2 regions of the Enterococcus sp. LJL90 genome follow, and region 1 is predicted to be linked to the other one. Evidence: a T-box and tRNA genes for the amino acid it is inferred to sense, from the RefSeq annotation. Region 1 holds a T-box; the other holds one or more tRNA genes.
What was found. A T-box is a leader RNA that pairs with one kind of tRNA and senses whether it is charged. The one in region 1 lies ahead of serS (serine--tRNA ligase), so its partner is inferred to be a tRNA-Ser.
Positions count from the first base shown of each region.

Region 2: it encodes a tRNA-Ser, which carries the amino acid that the T-box ahead of serS (serine--tRNA ligase) is inferred to sense. The anticodon was not compared.

Region 1 is NZ_JBXPBQ010000009.1:153,943-164,089, reverse strand. It holds gene croR (response regulator transcription factor CroR) at 240-929, shown strand; gene AC1Z3S_RS16995 (sensor histidine kinase) at 919-2,118, shown strand; T-box leader at 2,153-2,361, shown strand; gene serS (serine--tRNA ligase) at 2,409-3,689, shown strand; gene AC1Z3S_RS16985 (hypothetical protein) at 3,747-4,412, opposite strand; gene AC1Z3S_RS16980 (RNA polymerase sigma factor) at 4,409-4,882, opposite strand; gene AC1Z3S_RS16975 (HAD-IC family P-type ATPase) at 5,113-7,668, shown strand; gene mafR (global transcriptional activator MafR) at 7,672-9,099, opposite strand; gene AC1Z3S_RS16965 (1-deoxy-D-xylulose-5-phosphate synthase) at 9,289-10,147, shown strand, end outside.
Region 2 is NZ_JBXPBQ010000006.1:27,023-37,169, forward strand. It holds gene AC1Z3S_RS13370 (hypothetical protein) at 530-1,129, opposite strand; gene AC1Z3S_RS13375 (PAAR-like protein) at 1,131-2,396, opposite strand; partial or broken gene AC1Z3S_RS13380 (IS3 family transposase) at 3,007-4,147, shown strand; gene AC1Z3S_RS13385 (helix-turn-helix domain-containing protein) at 4,220-4,441, opposite strand; tRNA gene AC1Z3S_RS13390 (tRNA-Ser) at 5,199-5,286, opposite strand; gene AC1Z3S_RS13395 (threonine/serine exporter family protein) at 5,695-6,450, shown strand; gene AC1Z3S_RS13400 (threonine/serine exporter family protein) at 6,477-6,938, shown strand; gene AC1Z3S_RS13405 (Nramp family divalent metal transporter) at 7,250-8,599, opposite strand; gene AC1Z3S_RS13410 (TVP38/TMEM64 family protein) at 8,943-9,539, shown strand; gene AC1Z3S_RS13415 (glycerophosphodiester phosphodiesterase family protein) at 9,616-10,147, shown strand, end outside.

The DNA of each region.
Region 1 (10,147 bases):
GGAGCATGAACCCGTCAAGATAATTTTGTGAAAAAAATGAAGTTTTTGCAGATTTTTTTTACTTTCCTATAAGAGTGATTTTTTTCTTCCTTTTTGCAATAAAAAAGCCGATATTTTAAGTTCTGTTCTTACGCTAAACTTAGCACTTTTAAACTTTTTCCTAAAGCGGATGGTTGAATTTCTTCTATTCTTGATTATTTGCTAAAATGAATAAAACAGAATAATTGGAGGATTCACTGATGAAGATTTTAGTAGCAGATGATGATAAAGAAATTGTTGAGTTACTGAGTATTTATATCCACAACGAAGGTTATGAAGTAGTCAAAGCTTATGATGGGAAAGAAGCTCTATCGAAAATTCGCACGGATCAGGATATTGAATTGTTGATTTTAGATATTATGATGCCGGAAATGGATGGGATGCAGGTTGTGAAAGAGCTGCGGAAGGAATCGCAAATTCCGATTATCATGTTGACTGCTAAAACAACTGACATGGATAAAATCAAAGGCTTGGTGGCTGGTGCAGATGATTATGTAACCAAACCATTTAATCCTTTAGAGGTTATGGCGCGGGTAAAATCTTTGATGCGCCGCACGCAAATGCAGGTGACCGCGGATGAACCGGATGTGTTAGAAATTAATTCGCTAATCATTAACCGTGATTCCCACGAAGTGAAAACAGTCGATGGCAAAGATATTCAATTGACTGCCTTAGAATTTGGGATTTTGTATTTGTTGGCCAGCCATCCTAATCGAGTCTTTAGCGCCGATGAAATTTTTGAACGGGTTTGGAAACAAGAAAGCATTGTTTCTGCGAAAACAGTTATGGTCCATGTTAGTCATTTGCGGGACAAAATTGAAGAAGCTACCAACGGGGAAAAAATAATTCAAACTGTTTGGGGTGTTGGTTATAAGATCGATGCAAGATAGCCGCGTAAAGCAAAATGAAAAACGCAAGCGGATTACGCTGACCTCTAAGGAAATCAGCGAATTATTGGCAGAGGGCATTATTACAATTGTCCTTTTGCTACTATTAAATGTAGCAATTATGGTCATCTTATCGGCGGTCATCGAAAACTCTCCTAATTTGGAGGGAGCTGTCTGGGGCACGAAGAATGTTTTTATGGAACAATTAAACTCGGACATTTTTTACAGCGGCCGCAATTTTATTTTTCCAGTCTTTGCGATTATTGATGCGATTATTGTATACTGGCGCTTGATTCGTCGCTACCGGCAGATGCAGATGCGCCATGTTATCAGTGAGCTGCATTATATTGCCAACGGAAACTATGACCATCGAATTCCCTTTGAATTAAAGGGGGATTTAAGCAAGGTTATCTTGAGTATTAATGCGCTGGTGGATAGTACGGCGGCGGCCATTGAAGATGAGCGGGAAATTGAAAAATCTAAAGATGAACTGATTACCAATGTCAGCCATGATATCCGGACACCGTTAACTTCGATTATTGGTTATCTGGGATTAATCGAGGACCAACAGTATCACAGTGAAGAGGATTTGAAAAAATACGCCCACATCGCTTACACGAAAGCCAAACAGATGAAATATTTAGTGGATGACCTCTTTGAATATACGCGGGTCCGTCAGCCTTCTGTACCGGTAAATTATACAAGCTTTGATATGATTCAGCTGATTGAGCAATTGGCAGTTGATTTTGAGTTGGAGGCCGATAAAAAAGGCATTGCCATCAATGTCATTTCTAATACTGAGCATCTGATGATGGATGGTGACACGGATAAACTAGTGCGGGTCTTTAATAATTTGCTGACCAATGCCTTAAAATACGGCAAAGGGGCCAATCAAGTCGTGATTGAAGCCCTTGAGCAGCCCAATGAAGTCGTGATTACCGTTAAAAATAATGGCACGCCGATTCCTAAAGAGTCGTTGAATCAGCTCTTTGATCGCTTCTATCGTGTGGATGAATCCCGTTCCCAAGAAATCAGCGGCACGGGTCTGGGCTTGGCAATTTCGCAAAATATTGTCGGACTCCACGGCGGTTATATTTACGCCCAATCCAATGACAAATGGACTTCTTTCATTATTCACCTGCCTAAAAAACAGCAGGGTCAAAAATTGAAGAATCCTAAAACTCGAAATTGACAAGCTAGTGGGAATTCACTATACTAAACTTAATATATGACTGGAAAACTAGTACTTTATTTTCTGTTTTTAGAGAGTTGGCGGCAGGTGCGAGCCAATAGCAGGAGTAAAAGAATCCATTTTCTAAAGGTCACTGACGAAAACAATGAGTAAGTCAGCTCGGTTAACAACCGTTATTTTGTTTCAAGGGCAGCTACGGCTGAACTTGGGTGGTACCGCGATTACAGCTATTTCGTCCCAAGATTTATGGGATGGAGTGGCTTTTTTTATTTTACAGAGGAGGAATGGAAATGTTAGATGTCAAAGTTTTACGGCAGAATTTTACAGAAGTTGCTGAAAAATTAAAGACCCGCGGAGTGAAGGAAGAAGTCTTAGTCAAGTTTATGGAATTGGATGAAGCTCGGCGGAAAAAATTAGTTGTCGTAGAGGAATTGAAAAAGCAGCGGAACCAAGTATCTGAGGAAATTGCCCAATTAAAGCGGACCAAAGAAGATGCCGCTGAAAAAATTGCCGCTATGAAAACAGTCGGCGCTGAAATTAAAACACTCGATACGGAAATTGCGGAAATTGATGAAGCTATCACCGATATTGCGACGACCTTGCCAAACTTACCCCATGCAGATGTGCCTGTGGGAGAAAGTGAAGATGATAATGTTGAAATTCGCCGCTGGAGTGAACCCCGCAAATTTGATTTTGAACCAAAGCCCCACTGGGAAATTGCGGAGGATTTGGGAATTCTTGACTTTGAACGGGGCGCTAAAGTGTCCGGCAGCCGCTTTGTTTATTACAAAGGCTTAGGCGCCCGCTTAGAACGGGCTTTGTACAATTTTATGTTGGATGAGCACGTCTATGAGCAGGGCTATACTGAAATGATGACTCCTTATATTGTCAACAGCCAATCAATGTTTGGCACCGGTCAATTTCCGAAGTTTAAAGAAGATGTCTTCCAACTGGCTGAAACAGATTTGACTTTAATTCCGACAGCGGAAGTCCCTTTGACCAATTATTTTGCCAATGAAATTTTAGATGAAGCGCAATTACCGGTTTATTTCACCGCTTTGAGCCCATCTTTCCGTTCTGAAGCTGGTAGTGCCGGCAGAGATACCCGTGGGCTGATTCGCCTGCATCAATTTAACAAAGTTGAAATGGTTAAATTCAGCACCCCGGAACATTCTTATGAAGAATTAGAAAAAATGACCAATGACGCCGAAGTTCTTCTGCAAAAATTGGGCTTACCTTATCGAGTAATTATTTTAAGCACTGGCGACATGGGCTTTAGTGCTGCTAAGACCTATGATTTGGAAGTCTGGATTCCCGCTCAAGACATGTATCGGGAAATTAGTTCTTGCTCTAATACTGAAGACTTTCAGGCTCGCCGGGCAATGATTCGCTATCGTGATGCCGATAATAAAGTGAATTACCTGCATACTTTAAACGGCTCTGGCTTAGCTGTCGGCCGGACCGTCGCAGCCGTTTTAGAAAATTATCAAAACGCTGATGGCTCTGTTACGATTCCAGAAGCTTTAGTGCCGTATATGGGCGGCGTGACTGTGATTAAAAAAGAAGCGTAAAGAGAAACTCAACTGGTCCAGGGCTGTTACAGCTCCTGTTCCAGTTGAGTTTTTGGTTTATTCTAAAATAAAGTAAAAGACAATCCCCAGCGGAATTGTTTCATCCTGCAGATTTTCTTGAAAGGATTCTGCACCACCGCCCTGCATGTGATCAGTATTGTTTCCATAAAAGAAATAATACTTTTGGTCCAGCTCTAAAGGACCTTCTTCTAAATACCACATGGTGGCTAGCTGGTCATCCGTTGCAAATCCTAATTCACTAAATTGTTTTTCAAAGTTCATGGTAGCACCCCCCACCTGCAAATTCATTAGAAGGGTCTGGGCATCCCGCAAAATACCAAATTTCATAGTGCCACTCAATACACCATTCATGTCAGGGACACCGTGAAAAACTTGTTCCGAATAACTCAATTCGCCATGGTCATAAGTCTCAATAAAAAAACTAATTCTTTTTGCATCGGTATTAAACTGAATATCATAGCTTTGATTAAATAAGAGACTGGCAACGCCTAAATCGCCTTCCTGCACGCGGGCATGATTGTCCTGTAAACCGCTGATTTGGTGTTCGCCAAAGGGTGGATAATTATAGCGCTGCAAAAAAAACAGCGCTGGCAAGATTACCACAACAATTAAAACACCCAGCGTGATGCCTAAGGTCCGCCAGAAATTTTTCTTGCGGGATTGCTTGATTAATTTGTTAAATTCTTGATCTTGTAGGTTCATCCCAATTCCTCCATTAAATGTCTGAGTTTTTTTCGGCTGCGGTACAAGGCCGTTTTTATACTTTCCGGTGGGCGATTTAAAATAAAGGCCATCTCCTGCAGGCTGAGTCCCTCATGATATTTTAAAATCAGCAGATTGGCACTGGCTAAATCCAACTGGTTCAAGGCCGTTTCTAGTTCTTCATTAGGTAGCGGCATTTCAGAATAAAATTCTTCATTGAAGTGCAGCTGTAAAATTTCCCGCCGGCGTTTTGTCTGCCGATAAAGATTGAAATACAAATTCAGAGCGACTCGATAAAACCACGGGCGGATTTTTTCCGGGGGAATCACGGCCTCCACCTCCAGCATCTTGACCACTGTTTCTTGCGTGACATCTTTAGCATCTTCAACCTCGGCACCGATTTTTATTAAATAGCCAGTTACCTCTTGCAGCAATTGAAAAATAATATCCTCATAGCCCCCAAGCTTCATCCTCACCCCACCCTTCATCTATATAACAAGTGAACTGTTAAAAAGTGAACAGTCTAAATTGAAATTTTTTCTAATAGGTCAAGTATAGCAAAGAAACTCTGACTGATTTGCGGAAAAATCAGCGCAAAAGCTGCCGCAAATATTTCAGACCCCGCTGAAATTATCGCCTGATACTAAGCAGCATTTCCCCCTATAATAGACTTATCAAGAAAAAAAGAGGAGGAATGTCCATGAAATGGTATCAATTACCTGGACAAGAAATTATTGAGAATTTACATACAGCTGCAGGCGGTTTGACCCCGGCAGAACGCAAAGAGCGTTTAGAAAAAGCTGGCCCTAATAAAATGGCGGAAAAAAAGCAGCTGAAAACGTGGCAAAAAATTCTGAAGCATTTTACAGATTTGTTGATGATTGTTTTGATGGTCGCCGCAATTTTGAAATTTGCGACCGGCGATTATGTTGAAGCTAGTATTATTTTACTGGTGGTCATCGTCAACGGTCTTGTCAGCTACTGGCAAGAGCGTAAGGCGGAAGAATCTTTGGACGGTTTAAAGCAGATGATGGGGCAAGAAGCCGTGATTTTAATGGCTGGCGTGAAACAGACGGTCCCGACAGAAGATTTGGTTCAAGGTGACATCGTCACCTTGAAGGCCGGTGATGTAGTGCCGGCCGACCTGCGTTTACTAGAGAGCCACGACTTATTAATTGAAGAATCCATTTTAACTGGTGAATCAGAGGCGGCGGAAAAAGATGTCGCCACGCTGAACGACTCCTTACCGGCTGGCGACCAGAAAAATATGGCCTTTACTGGTACTTTAGTTCAAGCCGGTTCAGCTTTAGGAATTGTCGTGGAAACTGGCGATACAACGGAGATTGGTAAAATCAATCAAGCTTTGCAATCAGTCCAACAACAAACGACACCCCTCGTTAAAAAAATGCACCAATTGAATCAAAATATTTTCAAAGGGATTATCGCCCTGATTGTCTTTTTGATTTTCTTTACAACCTTCCGCTATGGCATGGACTGGCAGCTGATGTTTTCTGCGATGATTGCTCTGATTGTCGCGATGATTCCTGAAGGCTTGCCGGCTGTCCTGACAATGATTTTGTCGATGGGTGTCAAGGAGATGGCCAATGAAAATGCCATCATTAAGAGTATGCCCTCGGTGGAAACTTTGGGCTCGATGACAGTCATTGCCTCAGATAAAACCGGTACTTTAACAAAAAATGAAATGACGGTTGTGGAGACCGCCACACAAGATGATGCATTGATGCTGGAAATTATGAACAATACGCAAGAGTTAAAACTTTCTGACCAGCAAAATGCTGCTGATTTAAAAGGGAACCCCACTGAATTAGCCCTGCTTCATTATGTTGAAAAGCACGGCGAAGAACTTAGTTTAAAAACACAAACCAGTAAAATCCCCTTTAGTTCCAGCTATAAATATATGGCGACTTTGCATGCTGAAGCCGAGCACTCGCTGATTTTTGTCAAGGGGGCGCCGGAAGTCTTGCTGAACAAAACCAATTTAACGACTGCTGAAAAGCAGGCTTGGCAAAATCAAGCGACACAATTTGCCAAAAAAGGTCAACGGGTTTTAGGCTTTGCCTTTAAACAAGTTGCTCCAAAAACTGAACTCAGTCATGAAGATTTAACAGACTTAGACTTTGTCGGTTTAGCCGGCATTATTGATCCGCCGAAGGAAAGTGCAATTCAGGCGGTCAAAGAAAGTCAGGCGGCGGGAATTGCTGTCAAGATGATTACCGGTGACCATAAGGATACAGCTCGAGCGATTGGGAAAGAAATTGGCCTGCGCCACACGGATAAAGTTTTGCAAGGTATTGAAATCGACAATCTAAGCGATCAAGAATTAGCTCAACAAGTAAAAAAAGTCGATGTCTTTGCACGGACAACTCCAGAGCATAAGTTGCGGATTGTGACAGCTTTACAAAATAATGGCGAGATTGTCGGCATGACCGGCGACGGCGTTAATGACGCGCCAGCTTTAAAGAAAGCTGACATCGGAATTGCTATGGGTATTAAAGGCAGCGAGGTCAGTAAGCAAGCAGCTGATATGGTCTTAGCCGACGATAATTTCCATACCATCGCTAAGGCCGTTAAAGAAGGCCGCCGCATTTTTGACAACTTGAAGAAGACCATTAACTTCTTCTTACCAACCGCCTTAGCCCAAGGGTTGATTGTTATCATCGCCCTTCTACTAAATCAGCCTTTACCATTAAGTCCGATTCAAATTTTATGGGTTAACATGGTCACGACAATTACCCTTTCCTATGCGCTAGGTTTTGAAAAAGCCAGCCAAGACACTATGCAACGGCCACCTCGCCCTGTCAATGAAGGCATTCTATCTGGTTACAGTCTATTTAGAGTCATCTATGTATCTCTATTAATCATGCTGCCGGCCTACTTTTTAGCTATGCAATTTGACAGCCAGCTGCTGCAACAGACTATTTTATTACAAAATATTGTCGTCGCACAAGCCGTTTACATGATTAACTGTCGTGAGCTGACGGAGCCTTCGATTAATAAAGGCTTGTTCCAGAACAAACCACTGTTTATCTCTCTAGCAATTTTAGTGGTGCTGCAAAGTGCCGTCCTTTACCTGCCATTTATGCAGCAATGGATGGGAACGACTGCCTTGAGTGGCGGCCAACAATTAATTATTTTGGCCAATGTTGCCTTACTCTTTTTAATTGTTGAAATCGAAAAAGGACTGACTAAACGGATTACCCGCCGTCAGTCCCAAACCTCAAGTGATCTGAATTAAGTTTTATAAATAGTGCTGCCAAGTGAGCTCGGTTAACTGCCGCAGTTCATTTTTGGTTGGCAGACTGGAAATATAAACGACTTCGACTGCTAAAGGTGCCAAAGGAAAATTAGAAACAACGATGTCGTTCTCATTAAAGTTCAGCTCAGTCAGCTGAGAAATTTCAACACTGACTAATTTCACCCGCCGACCAAAAGCATCCGCCAATTCCTGCTGCAAAAAAGCTTTCCACGCCGGCTCCCCTTGGAAAATAAAGTACAGGGTCATCACTTGCGGCCGAGCGGCAAACACAGCCTGCTGTTCCAATAAGGAAATCAGATTTAATAAATACAGCGGATTATCCAGATGGACCACTGAATCAATCAGTGCCAGCAGCTTTTGATCGCTGGCAGCATGTTCTTTTCGCTCTGCAAGCAGTTCTTGATACTCCAATTGGAATTGTTCCGACAGCCAGGTGGATTCATTATATTTCAAAAGTAGTAACAGCAGATTTTCGGTTAACTGCGTTTTTTGAAAATCCAATTGCTGACGCTGGGTAATTTCACTGGCTAACTGTTCTGCTACGTTACCCAACTGGGGATAAGCCTGAGTTAAGTCCAGCGCTGCCCCGAAGCTATTGTTGTAATTCCAGCTTTCTAAAAAGCAGAAAAAGGCAAAAAAACGCTCCGCCTCCTGCAAATAAATACCTTCTAGCTGATACAAAGCAGCCAAAGAAGTTTGATACTGTTGATACAAAAAATCTGCTTGATTGAACTTGAATTCGTCAATCGGGCAATTGGCCTTGACCCGAATCGTATTGATAAAAAACCAGCAGACGCCAAAAATCTGCTCCGTATCAACAGCCAGAGGCGAGCGATTGAGTTTTTTTAAATAATCAAAATAATGCCCCTCATGGATACTGTACTCTTCAAAAAAATAATTATTATGGGTGAAGGGTAACAAAAGGCGGTGGAAAAAAATCCGCACGGCGCTTTCGTTTCCGATTAGCTCAGCAGTTTTAGCTGAGACTTTGATTTTAATCTCATAGGGCTTTAATTGCCGATTGATTTTATTTGTATGGCGTTTCAAAGTTTCTAAGGAGACGCCGTTTTCTGCTAAAAATTTACTGGTGGCCAGCTCCTTTTCAAAGAAGAGGGCTTTAATCAATTGAATGCTGATGGATTGAGGCAAAAACAAATCCCACAGCTGATTGGCTAGCTGATTTTCCGTTAAGATCAGCTGAATTCCTTGACTGTCAGCGGAAATCTGCCAGCCTGCTGGCAGCTGCTCACGAATCAGCTGCAAATCAGAAAAAACCGTTCGTTCAGTCGTCTTCAACTGCTGAGCGATTTCCTTGGCGGTTATTTGCGGATGATTCAGCAATAATTCCAAGAGGGAAATCTGGCGCCGCAAATCTTTTTCGGTAATCATTTTTTTCAGCATGGAATACATAACACAATCACCCCTTCTCAAATAGAATAAGGGTAATTGACAGAGGGGTCAATTAGGAAGGTTGCTGGGAATTATTTTAAGTGACAGCCGCCCTTTTCCAAAAAAAATCAAAAAAGTTTCATTTTCCGCTTGACTTAGAGTCCAGTTCAAGTTGTATTCTATGGCAGTCATAAGGAAAGGAGCTTTTTTATGTTATTAGAAAAAATTATCACGACTATTCAAGAACCCAGCGATTTAAAAAAATTAAGCCAAACAGAATTGGCAGCTCTTGTGGTGGAAGCCCGGACTGCGCTATTAGAAAAAATCAGCAGCCACGGCGGGCATAACGGTCCCAACTTAGGCGTGGTTGAAATGACTGTCGCCCTGCACTATGTTTTTGATTCACCAACAGATAAATTTATCTTTGATGTTTCCCATCAATCTTACATCCATAAAATGCTGACGGGGCGCAGCCAAGCCTTCACCGATGCGGCTCACTATGATGATGTTTCCGGCTACACCAATCCAAAAGAAAGCGAGCACGACCTCTTTACCGTCGGTCATACCTCGACTTCTTTGTCTTTAGCAAACGGTGTGGCAAAGGCCCGGGATTTGAAAAAAGAGACCAGCAATGTCGTCGCTGTGATTGGCGACGGCTCACTTTCTGGTGGTTTAGCCTATGAAGGGCTGAATAATATTGTTGAACAAGACACCAACACGATTGTCATCGTTAATGATAATGACCAATCCATTGCCGATAATTTTGGCGGCCTTTACAAAAATCTCAGGGATTTAAGAAATTCCAACGGCCAAGCTAAAGATAATTTCTTTAAAGCATTAGGCTTCGATTATTATTATTTAGAAAATGGCAATGATTTAACTGCCTTGATTGCTTTATTTGAAGAAGTTAAAGACAGCCAGCACCCGGTCTTGCTGCACATCCACACACTGAAGGGCAAAGGCTTCTCTTATGCCGAAGCCAATCGGGAAAAATTTCACGCCGGTGGCCCTTTTAGTTTAGAAACCGGCGAATACTTAGCTGCCGCAAGCAGTGAAGCAACTTACAGCA
Region 2 (10,147 bases), on a different contig from region 1:
TGAGCTTTAACATTATTCTTCTAATAAAGATTAATTGATAAAATTAATTATTTTGTTTTAAAAATCCATGAATACTCTCAAAATAACGTTTCTTAGAGCCTCAGGATAATCAGAATATCCTATCTTTTTCATAATTATATTCATTAGCAACACTGCTATCAAAAACTATTTAACACCTGATGTTAATTCAACAGTTTCTTCCGTTTTATTAGCTTCTTAACATCATTAGCTCCACTAATCTTCTTAGGAATATCCCCAATATCTTATACTTTATCTGTAAATTTAAAACTATCTGAATTTTTGTGCAATAAATATAGCCAGCTTTTTTTAGCTATTTTGCTATTGCTAAATTGATTAGTGAGCTTATATATTTATACCAACTTTTAATCATTTGAATGCCAATCTTATGTTACCTTTTTATATACCATCACCTTTAATAAACTTAGCTACTGGCAACTTGATTAGTGAGTGCTTGATTACTAGTCAAGGCTTTACTATCCGACGCCAATCTGATAGTAAAGTGCCTTTTTTAGTTATAATTGTTGAAATATTCAATAATTAAATTTTGCATAGAATCATTATTAATTGTATCATCGCTTATAAAATTTGAAAACAAATCATAAACTTCTTGATTTTGATATTTATATAAAAGTTTACAAATAGGCAGTAGCATTTCTGATTCTATATTTTGATTATTTTGAAAATATTTAGCTAAAATTTTTGCTGAATTATTATTTATTTTATTTTCTGCCACTTCAATAAATATATTTTTTTCATAACTTGAATAAGCTTCTGATATAATTAGTTTAATAAGCTCATCTCCAGTTAAATCCTCTTTAAATATACTTAATCTGCTCTTATCTACATCATTTCGAGCTTTTTTGTCGTCATTATAATAATTTTCTAAAAAAGTGGGATAATCAACTAGCTCATAAACTAATGAATTCATTTCTCTAAGGTACGAACTAGTATTTTCTTTGTAAATCTGAAAATCTTTAAGTTCATATATTGATAATCCTCCAAAATCATCAACTATTCTAATTTCATCTTCTTTTTTTATAAGAACTGGATAGAGTTTATTAACAGTAATATCTCTATTTGCTTTGTTAGAAATTACTTTTACAATCATATTATCTAACCCCTTTTGGTATAAAATTATTATCTAAGTCTATAATCCAAAAATCATCAGTAAGTCCTTTCCTAAATTTAAGATCTTTAGGAATTGGTACTTTCATTTTCACATCATAATAACTAATTTCGTCAGTTTTTAAATTCTGATAATAGTGAATCTTCCCTGTACCCATTGACGTTTCATAGCTATATGTTGACTCCATTTTCGCCCAGTCTGACATGGAGCTTCCATTCTTAGTGAGCTCAGAAACTACCTTAGGGTCTTTTAAATCAGAACCAGATATTATAGGTTTTGAGTTTTCGAGTACATCACCTTTCATCAACTCATTTTTATACTTTTGATAATGGGCACTATTTTTTGAGTTATTTGGAATATTAGCTCCACTGGCTTTTTTTTCAACATCTCCCAAATCATCTAAAATAGACCCTTTGTTTACACTTGTTGAACCTTTGCTTGAACTTGTTACCCCTTTGCTTGAACCTGACGAACTCTTACTAAATTTACTAGTAGAGAACGCTGCTACAAATGGTGATGCTGCTTCGGCATACATCATGATTCTAATTCCAGCAAGTTCTGCATCAGAATATTGGTGCCCCGAGACTGGATCAATACCTGTTCTTAAGATTTCTTTGAACCGTTCTAGTGTTGGATTCTTGAAATTTTCTGAACTATAAGTTTCTGCTAAATAATTGTTTCGCCATCTTGTCGCTTCTGCTGAAGGTCTACCGGTCCTTTTGTCTACCCAATCATTCCAATTGGTAGACCAAGAGAAGTTCTCATTGAATTCTTTCATTGTCATTTCTAATTTCTTTGGTACAAATGTTTTACCTTGCCCACTCTCCACAATCTCAATACATTCTGGGGTATCCTGACTACACCCCAGCTTAGATTTCATGGTTAGCGTCTCTACTGCTTGAAGAGTGGTGAGCGTTTCTGTTTCTTTCCACTCTAAAAAATCTGGCTCACAGGGAATATCTTTTGCTTCCCCCATTGCTTCTTTGTATTTTTTCGATAGCTTTTTGCAAACACCAAAATTTTCTTCTGCAATAGCTTTATCTTCTGATGTTAAAGCAATTTTAGCATCCCCAATACTCATATTACCAAAACTTGTTTTTAGTAGGGTTGCTTCTTTTTCTCCCTGTTGACATTTGACTGTCGCTCCGGTGATGACAAACTCTGGACTCCCTCCGCCATCCGTTCCAGCTAACAGACTGATTCGTTTTGACAGAAGAATTGTTTTTGGATTTAGTGTAGATGTTCCCAACCAATCAACCTCCACTCCTTTTTTTAGGCAAGAATTACATACTACATCCCTAATACCGCCGATAAATTTAGTTGTTCTAATCAAAATAATTCTACATTTATTAAATCAGCCTAAAAGTTATAATTTTTTTCATCGTGATGACATAATGTAAAGGTAAATTGAAATTTAGCACTTATATGTGCCAATAATATGGAGAATTCTTCAAATAAAAATTTTTGACGATTGACCATTTTCAATTTCAATAATTACGATGGAAATACCAAACAATTATTTTAGTTCTTTAAGGGCTTCTTCGATTTTCTTTTACAAAGGCTGAAAATTTATCTAATTAATTCATAATACCAAGAGATTCTTCAAAGTCCATCCCTACAAATCAAGAAGAAATTTTCCTAAGGCTGCCATTTTTATAAGCTCTCCTTTATTGAGAATTTCCTTAGAGTTAAACCAAGTATCTTTGTTACATGGTCGTGATTTAAGGTTTCTCCTTCAATTAGCTAATCTGTCATAACTTTGGTCTTTATCATTTTGAAAATCTCGCATTTTTGATGCTAGGATGATTTCAAGGACACGATTTGGTAGAATTTAACTACTAGAAAAGGACGTGTCCAAAATGGCAAAAGCCAAGAAAAAATTTGATGAAACCTTTAAAAAGACAATTGTTGAGCTCTATCAGACCGATCAATCGGTTGAGCGGTTGTCTGAGGAATATGTTATCGCTACTCAAACCATCTATCGCTGGATAAAACTGTATGCTAAAAATGAAAAAACAAGCATGAACGAAGTAGAGATTCTCGCTATGAAAAAAGAAATGGCCCGCATGCAGGAGGAAAATGCCATTCTAAAAAAGGCTTTAACCATATTCGCTCAAAAATAGCCTCCAACGATGTCTTTGAATTTATTCAATCAAATGAACCCCAACATAACGTAAAACAGATGTGTCAAGTAATGGAAATTTCCCGATCCAGCACTATCAGTGGACGAATCGCAAACCTTCGAAACGAGAAAACGAAAATAACCGTCTTACTCGCTTAATCTCAGTCCTTTATTTTGAGAACAAGGGGATCTATGGTGCACTCAAAATTCATCAACTGCTCATTCGTCGTGGTGAAGAGGTTTCCTTGAAACGTGTCCAAAAGCTAATGAAAACAAGTGGTTTGCGTGCGATTACGCTTAAAAAATACAAACCTGGCAAACAAGCAAACGTGAATGCCAAAGGACGTGAAAATTTATTAAAGCAAGACTTCACCACAATAGCGCTTAACCAAAAATGGGTTACAGATATTACTTACATTCAGACAAAGAAAAACGGTTGGACTTATCTATCAACCATTCAAGACCTGCATTCGAAAAAAATTATTGGTTGGAAGTTCAGTAAACACATGACAACAGAACTTGTGATGGAGACTCTGGATCATGCATTGATCAAGAGCCAACCATCGGGAAACCTGATCCTGCATTCGGATTTAGGAGCGCAATATACGAGTAATGCCTATGAAGAAAAACTTCAGGCATTAAAAATCCAGCATTCCTTTAGCCGAAAAGGCTGTCCTTACGACAATGCTGGGATTGAATCCTTTCATGCCTCCATTAAGAAAGAGGAAGTGTATCCCTCAAAAATATATGAAAGTTTTGAAGAAGCACATTTAGCGATTTTCCAGTACATTGAAGGCTTTTACAACCGTAAACGAATTCACAGCAGTATCGACTATTTAACGCCCAATAGGATGGAGGAGTTAGCATTACAAGCTTAGTTTTTTTGCCGACTACACCTATTTTTTTGGCGACAATTCCATAAGGAGGCCCTTCATCGTTTCGCTCGGCGGTCAAACGGGTTGGGTTTGATGGCTGAGCGAGACGATGAAACAATCACTCCTCGGAATTTCCAAAAAATCTCTTAAATCGTGTCCAAGATATTGACTCAAATCCATATTTTTATTCTCAATAACACTTATGGTAGCTTGATTACAAATCCCATCAGCAAGCTCTTTTTGTGTCATCCGTAATTCTTTTCTTTTTGAAGCAATAACTTTTCCGTTTATTTTCAAAATTATCCCCTTTGTTGACCATATTTTCAAAAAATAAAATCTTTCATTGCATATTATTTATTTACCCTTTATAATATTAATTATCAAATAATAAATTATTATTTGATAATTTAACCTAGACTGGAGACTTACTAATGAATTTAAATCAAATTTTTAACATGATAGTTTGCTTTAGTATCATACCTCTTGGTAATTTACCCTGGCTCTAGAAAATAATTTGAAGATTACTCCTCGTAATAAAGACTACCATTCTGTTACGCATTTAAGAATTCGGGCTTCAACGAATGTCCTACAACCAATAGAATAGTATGTTTATCATATTTTTGGTTTAATTATCTCGCAAACTAATGCGACAGAAAGAGTCATTGTCACTGGAACTAATTTCATCATCAATTTTTCTTTAACCTGGAAAATCGATTCAATTTTTTTGAGCTACAATACTGATCAACCAGTTGAAATTCTGATTCGCTCTCATTAGTTTAGAATCGGTTTGTCAATAATGTCTCAATTTATCATTGATTAAAACCATAGATCAAGATTTCTATCTATTTATTATAGTAATTTTTTTCGAAATACTCAATATTAAAATGAAATTAGAATTGAGATTTCCATTTCTCTATATGTAAAAGTTTCACACAAATGTGCATGAATTTTTTTTTACTCAAATTTTTCTGCTAATTAATCAAAAAAAAGATAAACTCACCTTATTCGGAAGAGTTTATCTTTTTCTTTTTTACTTAGGTACGTTTTATTCTTAAGGAAGGTACAGGATTTGAACCTGCGCACCGGTATAAGCCGGTTCGGCGGATTTCGAGTCCGCTGCATTACCACTCTGCCAACCTTCCGCAAAGACTATTTTTCGCTTTTTTTTAAATTTTGTCAAGTGGAAATCTTTATGTAGGAGGAAAACATTAAAAAAGCCGCTACCTCTAGAAACGAAGTAGCGGCCACTATTCACCTTATCTAATTGTTGTCATGGTTTCATCTGAGGCCTCTTTTAAAAACTCGTCATAGTTAAAAATTATCTGAATCCATTTCTTAATCATGAAAACCGCCTCCTTTATTTGATGGCTTTATCTTAGGATTTAGGACTTAAACCAAGCTTAAGAAAAACAGCTGTCTAAAAAAATTCATATTTCAGCGAAAAATGATTTGACGGAAGCGGCGGTTTCAGGCTATTCTTGGGAAGCACAAGAGATTTTTGTTCACTCATTTTTGACAAAAATTTCATATTTAAAAAGGTGGATTAAGCCATGACAGAGGCGCAAATGCAAAATTTAATACTACGGACCTGCCTTTTAGCCGGCAGGATTATGACTGAGTCTGGGTCAGAGGCTTATCGGGTGGAGGACACGATGCAACGGATTGCCACAAATGCTGGTGAACCGGAAAATTCCAGTTATGTCACGGCAACGGGACTTTTCATGAGTTTAAAAAGTAGTAACTACAGTCAGTTGGAGCAGATTAAAGACCGCACGATTAATTTGGAAAAAGTCGTGGCGGTGAATCAACTATCCCGCGAATTTGCAGCAGGAACAATCGACTTGGTGACACTCCATCAAGAATTAAAGAAAATTGATCATGAAACACCGACTTTTCCTGCATGGTGGCGAATTTTGGCTGCCGGGGTGATTAGTTGCACGCTCTTAATTTTATTTGGTGGCGTTTGGTCGGATTTTATTCCGGCTTTTCTAATCGGGGCCATTGGCTATACTGTCTCCCTCTATGGTATTTACTGGTTGGAAATTCGTTTTTTAAACGAATTAGTAGCGGCCTTAGTGATTGGCAGTTTGTCGTTTATTGGCTTCCGTTTGGGAATTATTGCGGATGTCGATACCGTGATGATTGGTAGTCTGATGCCTTTAGTTCCCGGTGTCGCCATCACAAATTCTTTTCGTGATATTCTGGCGGGGCATTTAATCAGTGGGATGGCTCGCGGAACGGAGGCGATTTTTACAGCAGGGGCGATTGGGACAGGTATTTATTTGGTGATTAAATTATTGGGCTAACGTATTTTTTAGATAGAGGAGCAACCATGACAATTTTTTTAAATTTTTTCTTTAGCGGTCTGGCCACGATGGCCTTTGGAATTATTACCAATATCCCAAGGCGGGCTTTACTTGCCTGTGGTGTCACCGGTGGGATTGGTTGGGTCCTCTTTCATTTTTCTAATGAAATGGGCTTAGGTCTGGGGGGCGCAAATTTTTTAGGCGCCTTATCCGTGGGGATTATCAGTGTCTTTCTCTCCCGCAGGTATAAGATGCCTTTGATTATTTTTAATATTCCTAGCCTAGTCCCGCTAGTTCCCGGTGGTCCCGCCTATCAAGCGGTGCGCCAAATTATGCAGGGAAATTATGAAGCTGGCCTGCAAAACATTTTGATTGTGATTATCACAGCTGGCGCCATTGCGATTGGCTTTATGGTGACCAACTTAGTCGAAAAACTAGCTAAATTCCTTTTGAAAAATCCTTATCAAATAAAGCGGAAAAAGCCTTAGTCAAGAGCTTTTTCCGCTTTTTTTTTGTATAATAAAGGAAAGCAGTCAGGAGGTTTTTGACAATGAAAGATATTCTTACGATTATTTTGCTGTTAGGGGCTTTTGTTCTATTGGGCTGGAATGCATCGGTGCTGCCGGAGATTACCAAAAGTTGGGCCGATAAAAACAAACGGGATTCTTAGTCACTTGTTTGAACATTTATCCATGAAAAAAATCCAAACTAGATTGAGTTTACCTGAGGTTTCAAAAGCCTCGTTGTAAAGTTACCAGCCAGCTTGGATTTTTTATTTTGTCTTATAGTGGGTCAAATTTTAATTGACACCTGCAAACGTCGTATAAATCAAGAAAATATTTAAAATGGTTAAAACAACTGTGACCACCCAAGCAGCATATTTTACGATGGGCCGACTGGCGAATGGTCCCATCAGCTGCTTGTCGCTGGTAAAAATCGTCAGCGGAATAATCGAAAATGGCAGAGCAACACTTAAAAAGACTTGTGTGTATAAAAGTAAATCCTCCACTGCATTTTCGCTGCCGCCATATAAAATCACGCAGACAATTACCGGGAAAATTGCAATCAAACGAGTGATTAACCGCCGCAACCACATTGGCAATTTTAAATGTATGAACCCTTCCATGACAATTTGCCCAGAGAGTGTACCGGTGATGGTGGAATTTTGACCAGAAGCCAGTAAAGCCACTGCAAACAATGTCGACAACAAAGGACTAGCAATCGGGCCAACAATTGAGCTATCTTTGAGAGCATCATATAAATCAACGAAACGACCCAAATCACTGTTGGTGCCAAAGAATAAAGCACCACCCAAAACTAACAGTAGACAGTTGACAACAAAGGCAATCGTTAATTGAATATTCGAATCCCAAATCGTAAATTTAATTGCTTTTTTCACTTCACCTTTATCGTTGCGATCAATTTTGCGACTTTGAGAAATGGAGGAATGCAAATATAAATTATGGGGCATCACGGTAGCCCCGACGATTCCTAAGGCCAGAAACAACATACTGCGATTGGTGGCAATTTCAGGAACTGGAATAAATCCTTCCAACACCTGACTCCAATTGGGATCAGCCAAAATAACTTCATAGGCAAAAACGAAAAAGATTACTGAAATTAATAAGGCCACAACAATTTCGACTTTTCTAAACCCAAGCTTAGTCAATAATAATAGGAGAAACACATCAAAGGTTGTAATCAAAACCCCGATTAAAAGCGGAAAACCAAATAATAATTGCAAGGCCACTGCCCCACCGATAACTTCGGCAATATCGGTTGCCATGATGGCCAGCTCACTAATAATCCACAAGGCAAAACCTCCAGCCTTACTTGTGTGCTGGCGAGTTGCTTGGGCTAAATCCATGCCGGTGACAATCCCTAATTTGGCTGCCATACTTTGTAACAGCATCGCAATCAAACTGGAAAGTAAAATGACACTTAATAGCGCATATTGATAAGAGGCGCCTCCAGAAATGGAAGTAATCCAATTCCCCGGATCCATATAGCCGACAGCCACCAACGCCCCCGGCCCGCTGAAGGCCAAGAGAGTTTTAAAAAAGGAAGCATTCTTCGGTACTTCCACCGTACTATTAATTTCTTCGAGACTTTTTATCTCAGAATTTTCTGTGATATCTTCTTCTCCCATCCTGAGTCCTCCATTACATAAATTTTATTTCAATGCTGTTCACTTAATTTTTTAGGCATCCCTAAATTCATTTTTTATTATAGGACTTTTCTTAAAAAAAGTAAACGGAGACACCCTTTTTAAGAAAAAGCATAAGTTTTCCCTGATTGACCCAAATCAGACTTAAGTCTGGTGAATTTCCCGTAAAATTTCGTTATACTGATTTTATACTTCAGCAGTCACGGGAAAACTTACAAAACTGTTCGTTAAGAATCGTTTTCTGTAGTGGCGCTGTCAAAATTATTTCCCTATAATAAGTGTAACAAGATCTTTACTAGGAAAGTAGCCAAAAGGAGCTGATGTTATGAGCGTTGCAACATCGAGAAAAATCATCAACCTAATTTCAATTTTAGGAATTGGCTTTAGTATCGCCATCACCTTTTATTTTATTCACTTGGGTGTCTTTAAGGATATCAATGCCTTACGTGGCCTCGTTGGCAACTCAGTGATTTTAGGTCCTGTCATTTTCATCCTAATTCAAATTCTACAGGTTGTCATCCCGATTATTCCTGGCGGGATTAGTACGGCGGCCGGTGTCTTAATATTCGGTCCCTGGATGGGCTTCGTTTATAATTATGTCGGCATTTGTATCGGCTCAGTAATTATTTTCCTTTTAGGACGACGCTATGGCAAACCTTTTGTTATGTCATTAGTCAGCGATAAAACTTACAACAAGTACATCAGCTGGTTAGATAATCAAAACCGTTTTGATAAATTATTCACGCTGGCAATTTTCTTCCCAGTTGCACCGGATGATGCCCTTTGTCTGATGGCTGGCTTGACTAATATTTCGGTTAAAAAATTCACTTGGATTATTCTTTTAGCAAAACCCGCTTCCATCTTCTTATACAGCATGGCTTTAATTTATGGCGGAAACTTGCTTTCAGGTTTATTAGGCTAAAATAGATATCTGTGACAGAAGCGCAGTTGGCTTTTTGTCACAGTTTTTTTATACTTTCATTTCAAAGGAGCTGCATATGTCACTGGACCCTCATGCAAAAAAAATCAGCCGGCCTGAACCACAAAAATTTCAGACCGGACTTTTTCTAAAAATTATTTTATTCGGAATTTTACCATTGCTGGCTTTGCTTTTAAAGATAAGCGGCAATTTTGTTTTAAAAACCCCTGCAAATTGGGTTACCTTTTGGCTAATTTTCAATAGTTTATTAGTTGTTTTCTTATTGGTGTTAAGTCTGGCAATCCATTATTTGACTCTACCATCCCCTGAGCCCAAGCAATCGACTGTTCAAACTACTAAACAGCACCTACTGTTTTCTTTAACCAGCCTAAAGAATCATTTTTGGAGTAAATTTCTTTTGTTGGCTTGCTATGCTTTCATCAGCTTGCCAATCTTAGCTACTGGTTTCTTTTTGACAATCTTAAGGACACTGCCATTGTCTGCAACGCTAATTGATTTTATCTCCATTCAGCGGGTCCCAGTTATTGGCAGCTTAATTGCCTTCTATCTGGTTTTATTGTTTCTAGGCTTTCGTTTTCTTTTTACTCTAC